2 regions of the Carnobacterium inhibens subsp. inhibens DSM 13024 genome follow, and region 2 is predicted to be linked to the other one. Evidence: a T-box and tRNA genes for the amino acid it is inferred to sense, from the RefSeq annotation. Region 2 holds a T-box; the other holds one or more tRNA genes.
The links. A T-box is a leader RNA that pairs with one kind of tRNA and senses whether it is charged. The one in region 2 lies ahead of argS (arginine--tRNA ligase), so its partner is inferred to be a tRNA-Arg.
Positions count from the first base shown of each region.

Region 1: it encodes a tRNA-Arg, which carries the amino acid that the T-box ahead of argS (arginine--tRNA ligase) is inferred to sense. The anticodon was not compared.

Region 1 covers NZ_JQIV01000006.1:1,912,648-1,918,993, forward strand. Annotated here, with positions in the region: rRNA gene BR65_RS10305 (23S ribosomal RNA) at 1-770, shown strand, start outside; rRNA gene rrf (5S ribosomal RNA) at 862-977, shown strand; tRNA gene BR65_RS10315 (tRNA-Val) at 1,002-1,077, shown strand; tRNA gene BR65_RS10320 (tRNA-Lys) at 1,079-1,151, shown strand; tRNA gene BR65_RS10325 (tRNA-Leu) at 1,191-1,275, shown strand; tRNA gene BR65_RS10330 (tRNA-Thr) at 1,312-1,384, shown strand; tRNA gene BR65_RS10335 (tRNA-Gly) at 1,392-1,463, shown strand; tRNA gene BR65_RS10340 (tRNA-Leu) at 1,514-1,602, shown strand; tRNA gene BR65_RS10345 (tRNA-Arg) at 1,606-1,679, shown strand; tRNA gene BR65_RS10350 (tRNA-Pro) at 1,714-1,787, shown strand; gene BR65_RS10355 (CtsR family transcriptional regulator) at 2,167-2,628, shown strand; gene BR65_RS10360 (ATP-dependent Clp protease ATP-binding subunit) at 2,654-5,146, shown strand; gene BR65_RS10365 (hypothetical protein) at 5,276-5,659, shown strand; gene BR65_RS10370 (helix-turn-helix domain-containing protein) at 5,722-6,346, opposite strand, start outside.
Region 2 covers NZ_JQIV01000006.1:569,340-575,685, reverse strand. Annotated here, with positions in the region: gene queG (tRNA epoxyqueuosine(34) reductase QueG) at 1-180, shown strand, start outside; gene trmL (tRNA (uridine(34)/cytosine(34)/5-carboxymethylaminomethyluridine(34)-2'-O)-methyltransferase TrmL) at 220-729, shown strand; gene BR65_RS03865 (thiolase family protein) at 919-2,178, shown strand; gene BR65_RS03860 (acyl-CoA thioesterase) at 2,175-2,708, shown strand; gene argS (arginine--tRNA ligase) at 2,842-4,536, opposite strand; T-box leader at 4,638-4,876, opposite strand; gene argR (arginine repressor) at 5,048-5,503, shown strand; gene BR65_RS03845 (phosphohexomutase domain-containing protein) at 5,536-6,346, shown strand, end outside.

The DNA of each region.
Region 1 (6,346 bases), 1.3 Mb from region 2:
ATTGAAGCCAGGACGCCAGTCTTGGTGGAGGCGTTGGTGGGATACTACCCTTGCTGTATGACCACTCTAACCCACAGCCCTTATCGGGCTGGGAGACAGTGTCTGACGGGCAGTTTGACTGGGGCGGTCGCCTCCTAAAGTGTAACGGAGGCGCCCAAAGGTTCCCTCAGAATGGTTGGAAATCATTCGCAGAGTGTAAAGGCATAAGGGAGCTTGACTGCGAGACCTACAAGTCGAGCAGGGACGAAAGTCGGGCTTAGTGATCCGGTGGTTCCGCATGGAAGGGCCATCGCTCAACGGATAAAAGCTACCCTGGGGATAACAGGCTTATCTCCCCCAAGAGTCCACATCGACGGGGAGGTTTGGCACCTCGATGTCGGCTCATCGCATCCTGGGGCTGTAGTCGGTCCCAAGGGTTGGGCTGTTCGCCCATTAAAGCGGTACGCGAGCTGGGTTCAGAACGTCGTGAGACAGTTCGGTCCCTATCCGTCGCGGGCGTAGGAAATTTGAGAGGAGCTGTCCTTAGTACGAGAGGACCGGGATGGACACACCTCTGGTGTACCAGTTGTTCTGCCAAGGGCATTGCTGGGTAGCTATGTGTGGACGGGATAAACGCTGAAAGCATCTAAGCGTGAAGCCCCCCTCAAGATGAGATTTCCCATCACGTAAGTGAGTAAGACCCCTGAGAGATGATCAGGTTGATAGGTTGGAAGTGGAAGTCTAGCGATAGATGGAGCGGACCAATACTAATCGGTCGAGGACTTAACCAAAGAATAAACGGTGTACGACGGTTTCTAAACGAAAAACAAATTTTTAACTTATCCAGTTTTGAGAGAACAACGTTCTCTAGATTGAAATTTGTGTGGTGGCGATGGCAAGAAGGTCACACCTGTTCCCATGCCGAACACAGCAGTTAAGCTTCTTAGCGCCGATGGTAGTGAAGGGTTTCCCTTTGTGAGAGTAGGACGCTGCCACGCAAATTCAATTGTTTTTTCTCAGATGGAGGTTTAGCTCAGCTGGGAGAGCATCTGCCTTACAAGCAGAGGGTCGGCGGTTCGATCCCGTCAACCTCCACCATGAGTCATTAGCTCAGTTGGTAGAGCATCTGACTTTTAATCAGAGGGTCGCAGGTTCGAATCCTGCATGACTCATAACTAATCATTCAACATGTTTAGTTATGCCATACTTTTGCGGGTGTGGCGGAATTGGCAGACGCACTAGATTTAGGATCTAGCGTCGAGAGACGTGGGGGTTCAAGTCCCTTCACCCGCACCATTTTTTTTTTTGAATGTTTAGTTAAGTACCACTTTAGCCGGCTTAGCTCAGTTGGTAGAGCATCTGATTTGTAATCAGAGGGTCGAGGGTTCAACTCCTTTAGCCGGCATTTTGTTGCGAAAGTAGTTCAGTGGTAGAACATCACCTTGCCAAGGTGGGGGTCGCGGGTTCGAATCCCGTCTTTCGCTTACTAGTTCAACTAGTGAGCTCATTCGCAAGAATGACAAGCTGTTCTAATGCCGGGGTGGCGGAACAGGTAGACGCACAGGACTTAAAATCCTGCGGTGAGTGATCACCGTGCCGGTTCGATTCCGGCCCTCGGCACCATTTGCACCCATAGCTCAATTGGATAGAGTACTTGACTACGAATCAAGGGGTTAGAGGTTCAAGTCCTCTTGGGTGCATTTCTTTTGTAAAAAAGATAAAAACTCAGTAGTACGGGAAGTAGCTCAGCTTGGTAGAGCACTTGGTTTGGGACCAAGGGGTCGCAGGTTCGAATCCTGTCTTCCCGATAAACAACTTAGAAGATAATTCCATTTTTTTGTGGGGTTATCTTTTTTTATTATATTATTTTGTAGATACTTCGATTTAATGTAGAATAACAACAGTTTAAATGGTATTTAAAGAAAAAATGAGTAGAGTTGCTTTTCAAATCTTCTTATTTCTCGTATAATTAAAGTCAGGATTAGTCAAGAATGCTTCTTGATTGCTTACTGGAGCATCCTCCGTTATTAGTTTATTTTATTGAGTAAAAAAATAAACTAAGTAAATAAGTCTAGTGTTGGGACGAAAAGAAAAGGAGTGTTACTAAAAAAACGCCATTGCAATGTAAAGTAGATAAGGATATGATGTCTTATCACACATTAAAATGTTTTAGTAACAAGGTAACTCATGCACAATCAAAATATGTCGGATATCATTGAAGCTTATTTAAAGAAGGTTTTAGGCCAAGATGAACAAGTCGAGATTAGACGTAGCGAAATGGCAGATCGATTTAATTGTGTTCCTTCTCAAATAAATTATGTTATAAATACTCGTTTTACTGTACAACAAGGATATTTAGTTGAAAGTAAACGAGGCGGTGGTGGGTATATACGTATTATAAAGGTGAAATTATTAGATGAAGTTGAAATGCTGGATATGATGATTGATATTATTGGAAGTAAAATTTCTCAAAAGAATGCTTATTCTATTATACAAAGGTTGTTTGAATCTGAAATGCTATCGAAGCGTGAAGCCAATATTATGTTATCCGTAATGGAAAAATCACTCTTGAACTCTACTGAAGCAAATGAAAATGAATTAAGAGCTAAGTTATTAGTTGCCTTTTTAACTAATTTAAAATATGAGTAACGTATAAAAAACGGAGGCGAAATTGATGAATGAATTATTTTCTGAAAAAGCAAGAATGGTTTTAATCATGGCACAAGAAGAAGCAAAAGGATTTCGTCACCATTCTGTAGGAACTGAACATATTCTTTTAGGTCTTATAATGGAACAAGATGGAATTGCTGGAAAAACACTAAGACAATTTTCCGTTACTGAAATGGATATTCGTGAAGAAATCGAACATTTTACTGGGTATGGAACAATGAAATACCTTTCTAAAAACGCTATTCTTCCGTATTCTCCAAGAGCAAAACAAGCGATTACTTTTGCTACAGATGAAGCAAGACGTATGGGTTCAGCTTTAGTTGGCACTGAGCACTTATTATTAGGCTTATTACGTGAGGAAGATATCTTATCTTCTAAGATATTAAGCAACTTAGATATCAATTTAAATAAAGCCCGTCAAATTGTATTGAAGAAAATTGGATTAAGTGATGTAAACAGTGGCAAAGGTAAAAAAGCAAAACCAGCTACAAAACAAATTGCCGGTACACCTACTTTGGATTCTTTAGCTCGTGATTTAACTGACACAGCAAGAAAAGGTAAGTTAGATCCAGTAGTTGGGCGCTATAAAGAAATTCAACGTATTATTCAAGTATTGAGCCGTAGAACAAAAAATAATCCTGTTTTAGTAGGAGAACCTGGTGTAGGTAAAACTGCCATTGCTGAAGGTTTAGCACAAAAAATTGTTGACGGAGAGGTTCCTGCTGCATTAGCAAATAAACGATTAATGATGTTGGATATGGGTTCGCTAGTAGCTGGTACAAAATATCGTGGTGAATTTGAAGAACGTATGAAAAAGATTATTGATGAGATCTATCAAGATGGAGAAGTTATCTTATTTATAGATGAATTGCATACGTTAATTGGTGCTGGTGGAGCAGAAGGTGCTATTGATGCTTCTAATATCTTAAAACCTGCATTAGCCCGTGGCGAATTACAAACGATTGGTGCGACCACTTTAGATGAATACCAAAAGTATATTGAAAAAGATGCCGCTTTAGAACGACGTTTTGCACCTATCCATGTTGATCCTCCTTCAGAAGAAGAAGCAGAAGAAATATTATTAGGCTTGCGTTCTCGTTATGAAGAACACCATGGTGTGGAAATTACAGATGAAGCAGTACATGCTGCTGTTAAGTTCTCATCACGTTACATTACTGCAAGACAGCTTCCTGATAAGGCAATTGATTTAATAGATGAATCTGCTTCTAAGGTGCGTCTAGATGTTTCAAGTAAACCTTCTCCAGTAGCAGCTGCAGTTTCTATTCTAGAAGCTTTGATCCAAGAAAAAGAAGAAGCCATTCAATTACAAGATTTTGAGAGAGCTGCAAAAATTCGTACAAAAGAAATGAAACAACGTAAGAAGATTGAAAGTTTACTTCAAAAACAAGAAGGAAAAGCTTCTTCGAGCTCATTACAAGTAACGGAAAGAGATATTGCAGAAGTAGTCTCCTTATGGACCAATATTCCTGTGCAACAAATGGAACAAAAAGAATCGGATCGTTTAATGAATTTAGAAAATATACTGCATAAAAGAGTTATTGGACAAGAGCAAGCTGTCGGATCAGTTTCTAGAGCGATTAGACGGTCTAGAAGCGGGCTGAAAGATCCTAACCGCCCTATTGGTTCATTTATGTTCTTAGGTCCTACAGGTGTAGGGAAAACAGAATTAGCTAAAGCACTTGCTGCAGCCATGTTTGGTAGTGAAGAAGCATTAGTACGAGTAGACATGTCTGAGTTCATGGAAAAATATAGTACCAGTCGTTTGATTGGTTCGCCTCCTGGTTATGTTGGGTATGATGAAGGTGGACAATTAACTGAAAAAATCCGTCAAAAACCATACTCTGTTATTCTTTTTGATGAAGTTGAAAAAGCACATCCAGATGTATTTAATATCTTACTACAAGTTCTTGATGATGGTCATTTAACTGATGCCAAAGGAAGAAAAGTGGACTTCAAAAATACAGTCATGATTATGACTTCTAACTTAGGTGCAACAGCTCTAAGAGATGAAAAATCTGTAGGATTTGGTACAGCAAACAATAAAAAAGATCATAAAGCAATGGAAAAACGAATAATGGAAGAATTGAAAAAAATGTTTAAACCAGAATTTATAAATCGTATTGATGACTCTATTGTTTTCCATTCTTTAGAAAAAGAAGAATTGACTCAAATCGTAAAACTAATGGCTCAAACTATTGTTAAACGACTAAAAGAAATGGACATTGAAGTAAAAATTACTCAAGCAGCAATTGATGTGATTGCTAAAGCTGGTTATGATCCTGAATATGGAGCACGTCCGATTCGTCGTGCACTTCAAAAGGAAGTAGAAGATCGATTGAGTGAAGAGTTGCTAAGTGGTCGAGTTAAAATCGGCGATCAAGTAACAATCGGTGCTTCAAAAGGAACGATTCGTATTACTGTAAAAGATTCAATAAAAAGAAACAACAAAACAGTAACTTCAAGTGAAAATAGTTAAGTTGTTTTTTTAAAGTAAAGTTAGAGAAACGTCTGCTATCGTATAAGATGGTAGACGTTTTTATTCGTATTTTATATTTCTTTCTGCTATGATAAATTTAAAGAAATAAGGAAAGGAAAGTGACTAAATATGAAAAATTCGACAAAAGCATTATTGATAGGATTCGGAACACTTTTTACAGTTGGGGCTATTGTTGTTTCTTCTTCAAATATGGCAATGGAAAAAATTGAGTCTAAAATGAATCGTAAAAGAGCTAGATATTTCGTAAAAGATAAATTAAAAGGCAACGAAAATGCTATGAGTGTAATTGATGATTTATCTGATATGGAAGTTGCTAATTTATTGGGTGTGGTAGATAAAGTGTCTGATTTAAGAGGCAGTATGAGCTCTTATGGAGAACACCTAAAAGATACTACACACGACTTTAAAGAAACACTTATGGATAAAAAATCAGATTTACAACATGAGTTTAAACACCAAAAAAAAGGGCTAAAACATAAATTTAAAAAATAATACTATTGTTATAAAAAAATAATCTACCGCTAATTTTTTTCATTAGCAGTAGATTATTTTTTTTAGATTGTTAATAAATAACAAAGCAGCAAATCATCTCTGTTTTTTAATGAAAGACCAGACTCTTCATAGAAACGATCTAGTCGATATTGTAAAGTATTGCGATGGATGTAAAGATATTTAGCTGCTAAGCTGATATTTCCTTGGTTTAGCCATATAGCGGTAATGAGTTCTTTTATTTCGGAATGAGAAATGAGTTCTTCTTTTAATTGTTGTATAATCGGACTTTTAAATAGAGCTTCAGAAGCATAATAACTTAGTGCTATATCAGGTAATGAAAATACTTGCTTGCTTTTATCCAGCTGATTGAAAAAAATAGTTTGCTCTTCGTTAAAAATATCCTTTATTTCTAATGAAATAGACCAGTATTGACCAATATAACCTTTTGTTTTTATCGAAAAATCATCATCTAAAGTTTGTAAAATACCTATCGTCTCATCTTGGTTTAGTGAATAACCTGAATAGTGCTGAATCAAAAGACCATAATGGTCATTGATAAAAAAGGCAGCTTCTACATTTTCAAAAAAACTTTTAAATGCATTTAGCCATAATTTCTTATTAAAATTAGTATCCATTTTTTTTATATTAAATTGGATAATTCGATAATTTCCAGATTCAGCAGGTAGA
Region 2 (6,346 bases):
GATAGTAGACCTGTGATCAGAGGCACAGCTGCATGGTCTTTAGCAAAAATCGTTTCTGTTAGAGATGAAATGGTGATTGAATTTTTAGAAGAAGCTTTAGCAAAAGAAGAAGACAAAGAAGCTTACCATGAGATAAATCAGGCAATAGAAACGATTAAGAATAAAAAAGAACGAAAATGATAATCGATTTTTGTATTATTTAGGAGGAAATGACTTAACATGACAAACCATATTGCTTTATTTGAACCTCAAATCCCTGCTAACACAGGTAATATAGCACGTACATGTGCAGCAACAAATACTCACTTGCATTTAATTGAACCTTTAGGATTCAAAACAGATGATAAACATTTGAAACGTGCAGGCTTAGATTATTGGAATGATGTGAACATCACCTACCATAAAAACTTAGAAGCTTTTATGGAAGTGGCACAAAATGGACAATTGCATTTGATCACTAAATTTGGTCATCGTGTGTATAGCGATATCGATTACGCAACGACTCCGGGAGATCATTATTTCCTATTTGGTAAAGAAACTACTGGATTGCCAGAGGAATTCATGAGAGAACATGAAGAAGATTGCTTGCGCATTCCGATGAATGATGAGCATGTTCGTTCGTTGAATTTATCTAATACAGCAGCTATTTTGATCTATGAAGCTCTTCGCCAACAAGAATTTAGAGGTATGGAATTAGCGCATCACTATGAAAACGATAAACTTGACTAATCCTAAAAACAAACTAGTGGACAATAAACACTAGTTTGTTTTTTTATGGACTGGATAAAAGACGAAGGCTAGCTTAAATGTAAAGCTTTTCTTAATATTGCTGAAACATAGAAATGTTATTTGATAATCTCATTTACAAGAATTATAATAAATAAGAATGCATCCCTATAAGTTAAGGAGAGGTTTATTATGCCAAGAATGAGAACGGATGATTCAATTGTAATTGTTGGGGCAGCACGCACACCAATTGGAGCTTACTTAGGAGGATTAAAAACAGTTCCTGCTGGAGAGTTAGGTGCTATTGCGTTAAATGAAGCCATTAAACGGGCTGGTATAAAGAGTGAAGAAATAGAAGAAGTGATAGCCGGTCAAGCAATGGGTACACAGGAAGAAAGTAATATCGGGCGTGTCATTGGACTGAAAGCTGGATTAAAGAAGCAATCGACAGGGATGACTGTCAATCGTATCTGTGGTTCTGGTATCCAGTCGGCTATTTCAGCAGCACAAGAATTGATGACAATGGACGTTGATTTTATTGCAGCTGGAGGAGTAGAAAGTCTTTCTCGTTCGGAGTACTATTTACCATTAGAATCAAGATGGGAAGGGTTTAAAGCAGGTAACTTCACTGTTATTGATGCAAACTTAGCACTTCATAAACATGCTCAACCGAATCCGGATTATCCTGAGATCACTCACATGGGGGATACAGCAGAAAAAGTTGCAGAAAGATATGCGATCACTCGTGAAGAACAAGATACATTTGCAGTTGATAGTCAACGAAAGGCCTCTTCTGCTATAGAAAGAGGTCGGCTTGCTCAAGAAATCGTTCCAGTAGAAGTGATCGGTCGAAGAAAAGGCGTTATAACAGTAGTCGATAAAGATGAACATCCTAGACCCGGCACGAATATGGAAAGTTTAGCACGTTTAAAACCTGCCTTTCGTAAAGATGGTAAAGGGACGATTACTGCTGGAAATGCATCCGGACTAAATGATGGAGCAGCTTTTGAGGTATTTACGAAAGCATCTGTTGCTAAAGAACGAGGACTTGATGTAATGGCTAAAATCGTTGATTTTGCTATAGCTGGTTGTGATCCTAATGTAATGGGTTTAGGACCGGTTTATGCAATCAATAAGGTTTTAAGTCAAAACAAACTAACTCTTGAAGACATTGATATTTTAGAAATCAATGAAGCATTTGCGGCTCAAACATTAGGATGTATGAAAGAATTAGGTATCGATCCTGGAACTGAGCTATACGAACGATTGAATCCAAATGGTGGAGCGATTGCATTGGGTCATCCATTAGGAATGTCAGGTGCGCGTATCATTACTTCACTTTGTTATGAATTTAAGAACCACCCTGAAAAAAAATATGCCATTGCATCAGCATGCATTGGCGGCGGTCAAGGAATCGCATTACTATTAGAGAATGGATCTGTTAATGAATGAAGGAAAAAAGACCTGTAAAAAATTGTCATGAATCATTAGTGGTCCAGACACATAGTATTTTTCCCAATCAATTAAATAATCACGGAACGTTATTTGGGGGAGAATTGATGAGTATGTTAGACGTAGCAGCTTCTATAGCTGTTACGAGGCATGCACGTACACAATCTGTAACGGCTTCAACAGACTCAGTAGATTTTTTGCATCCGATCCAAAGAAATGATGCTATCACAATTGAAACCTATGTATCTGGTGTAGGCAGCTCATCTGTAGAAGTATTCTGTAAAGTTATCGGAGAAAATCTGCTGACTGGTGAACAATATTTAGCGGTAACAGCCTTTTTAACTTTTGTTGCATTCAATACAGATAAGAGTAAGGCGATTGTACCGTTGATCGAACCTGAAACTGAAGAAGAGATATTTGTCTGTAGCGGCTATGAAGAACGTAAGAAAAATCGTTCGATCAAGCGTATATTTAATCAGCAATTTGCCGATAAGATTACTTTAACGAGCTCATTGTTTGATGAAGACTAACGAATTTGCATTGAATCCTCTACATGAATGCAAATGGACTATTTTACTAAAACTAAAGAGTATAAATACAAAAAAGATCAAGACGATTAGGCTATCGTCTTGATCTTTTTTTTTCAGTTAGGAAGAGAAAGGATTACATTTGATCTGGAGCTTTTACACCTAATAATCTTAAGTCTTCTTTTAAGATTGTTGCAACAGATTGGACAAGAGCTAAACGTGCAGGTCTTTGTGCATCATCAGCAAGGACTTTACTATTTGCATAGTATTTATTGAAAGCTTGAGCTAAGTGGATTGCATGTTTAGCAATAACCGATGGCTCAAATTTTTCATAAGCACGCAAAACATCTGTTGGATAGCTTTGCAATAATTTAACAATTTCCCAGCTGTAAGCATCATCCAAATGGTAGTTCACAGTCGTATCGATACCGGCTATACCAGATTTTCTAAGAATACTCATTGCACGAGCTCTTGTGTATTGTACGTATGGACCTGTTTCACCTTCGAAACGAACAACTTCTTCAATAGTAAAGTCAAAGTTGTTTAAACGATCATTTTTTAAGTCATGGAAGATAACAGCGCCGATACCCACTTGATCTGCAACGACTTCTTTATTTGGTAGATCCGTATTTTTTTCTTCGATTTGTTCAAGAGCAGAGGCTACAGCATCATCTAAAACTTCTTCAAGTAAAACGATTTTTCCTTTACGAGTAGATAATTTTTTACCGCCTTGAGTAATTAAGCCAAATGGAATATGGTACATATCATCTGCCCAGTCATAACCCATCTCTTTTAAAACAGCTTTTAATTGTTTAAAGTGATTGCTTTGTTCATTTCCAACAGCGTATAAAGATAAAGCAAAATCATACGTACGTTTACGATAGATAGCAGCAGCTAAATCACGAGTAATGTACAATGTTGCACCATCAGATTTTTTGATCAAAGCCGGATTTAAATTGTATTTTTCTAAATCAACAATCGTAGCTCCATCATTAACTGTTAACACATTTTTTTCTTCAAGTAAGTCTACAACTTCTTGCATTTTATCGTTATAGAAAGCTTCGCCATTAAATGAATCAAATGTAATGTCTAAACGTTCATAAACATGGTTAAATTCTTTTAGAGATTCATCACGGAACCATTTCCATAAACCTAAGGCTTCTTCGTCGCCATCTTCTAATTTTTTGAACCACTCACGAGCAGCATCATCTAACTCTGGTTTTTCTTCTGCTTCTTCATGGAATTGAACATATAAACGCAATAATTCACCAATAGGGTTTTCTTTTACAGCTTCTTCGCTGCCCCAAAGTTTGTAACCGACGATTAATTTACCAAATTGAGTACCCCAGTCGCCAAGATGATTAATTTTGATTGGGTTAAATCCAACTTTAGTTAAGATGTTCGCTAAAGCATTTCCGATTACAGTTGAACGCAAATGACCCATAGAAATTGGTTTTGCGATATTTGGAGAAGACATATCGATAGGAACATTTTTATTTTCACCGATCATAGAGTCTCCGTAGTGAGCGCCTTGTTCTAAAACTTCTTTTAAGACGGCAGCACTAACTTCTTGTTTATTTAAAAAGAAATTAAGGTAAGGTCCAACAACTTCAATTTTTTCAACGATAGGAGAGGTAACCGATTCTCCTAATTCAGCAGCAATTTGTTGAGGGGCTTTACGATAGGCCTTTGCTAGAGCGAATGCAGGAAAAGCGATATCCCCGTGTTCAACTGATTTTGGTTTTTCTAATAAGTTGACGATTTGTTCTATCGACAAAGCTTCACCGATTTGCTCGTTTAAAGCTTGAGCAACTGTTAATTTGTAATCCATTCTTTTTCCTCCTATGTGAGCGTCTGATTGCGCTCGAAAATTTTATATTTAAGTATTTTAGGCATAAAAAAAACGCCTATTTTTGATTCTATGCTAATCAAAAAAGAGACGAGGTTTTCCCGCGGTACCACTCTTGTTGTTTGTCAAATGACGAAACCACTTGTTTTTAGATAACGGCAAACAAAACCGAATAAGCTAGTATTCACTAAAATTGCATGAACGAGGATCATAGCTTAAATCTCTCCGAAGTGCGGTTCCTGAAAGCATCCATTGTTGGCTTACACCGTTCCAACTCGCTAAAAATGTTTTCTATCAGTACTCTCTTCGTCATAGAGTCTATATAATTGAACTTTATTTATTATAGCAAATTGCTCACAAGAATGCCATTGTTTTTAGAAAATAGAATTTTTATTCATATTTTAGTAAAAATATCGCAAAATATAAGCGTATACATCAATTATTTGTTATACTAAAAAAGAAGAATCGTTTAATTAGAAGGAGGCCTTGCAGTATGAAAAAATCTAATCGACAATTAGCAATCAAACAAATTATTACAAATCATGATATTGCTACTCAAGAGGAACTATTGCATTATCTCAAAGAAGAAGGGGTTGAGGCGACTCAAGCAACCATTTCAAGAGATATCAAAGAGATGCATTTAGTGAAAACTACTTCATCAAATGGGAATGTTAAGTACACGATATTCCAAAATAATCGTATGTCTAATGAAGAAAAATTACAATCAACATTAGGAGACGTTGTGATTCGGTTGACCCAAGTGCAGTTTACGAATGTATTGATGACAATACCTGGTAATGCTCACGTTGTGGCTGCATTGTTGGATGCCATTGATTTTCCAGAAATGGTTGGTACTGTAGGCGGAAATGATACTTGTCTAATTATTTCAAAAGATGAAGAAGATGCAAAAAAAATGAATGATTACTTAAACAAATGGATTGAATTATAAAAATAGCATAATACTGTATAGGAGGTATGTATGTGCCTGAGTTTGATTTAGCATCCTTGCAAAATGGATCAGATATTCGTGGAATAGCTTTGGAAACACCAGAGCACGAAGTAACGTTGACCGATGAACGTGTTGAAAAAATTGCTTATGGGTTTGCGGTATGGTTGAAAGAAGTAAAAAAAATAGTAGTAGAAGATGAACACGCTCCTGCAAAAGTTTCTGTTGGTCACGATAGCCGGCTTTCAGCGGATCGCATCAAATCTATTTTTATAAAAGGTTTGACGAAGGCAGGAATCGACGTGATAGATGTCGGGTTGTCTACTACTCCAGCTATGTTTATGTCTACTCAATATGAAGCCTACAAGTGTGACGGTGCTGTTATGATCACAGCTAGTCATCTGCCTTTTGAGTACAATGGATTAAAATTTTTTACAAAAGATGGCGGAGCAGAACACGAAGATATTGACTTTATTTTGCAACAAGCAGATGAGGAAAATATCACATGGAAGAATAAAGAAGGGAACGTTACGAAAGCTTCTCTTTTGAATGAATATGCAAAAGATTTGGTAAACAAGATTCGACTTGGAATCAATGATGCAAAACAATATGACCAACCGTTGACCGGTCGTCATATTGTGGTAGACGCTGGGAATGGCGCAGGAGGGTTTTTTGCTGAAAAAGTTTTGGTCCCATTAGGAGCAGATATCAGCGGAAGCCAATATTTAAATCCAGATGGTCATTTTCCAAATCATATTCCCAATCCGGATAACAAAGAGGCGATGAGAAGCATTCAAGATGCCGTAATTAGACATCATGCAGACATGGGTGTTATTTTTGATACCG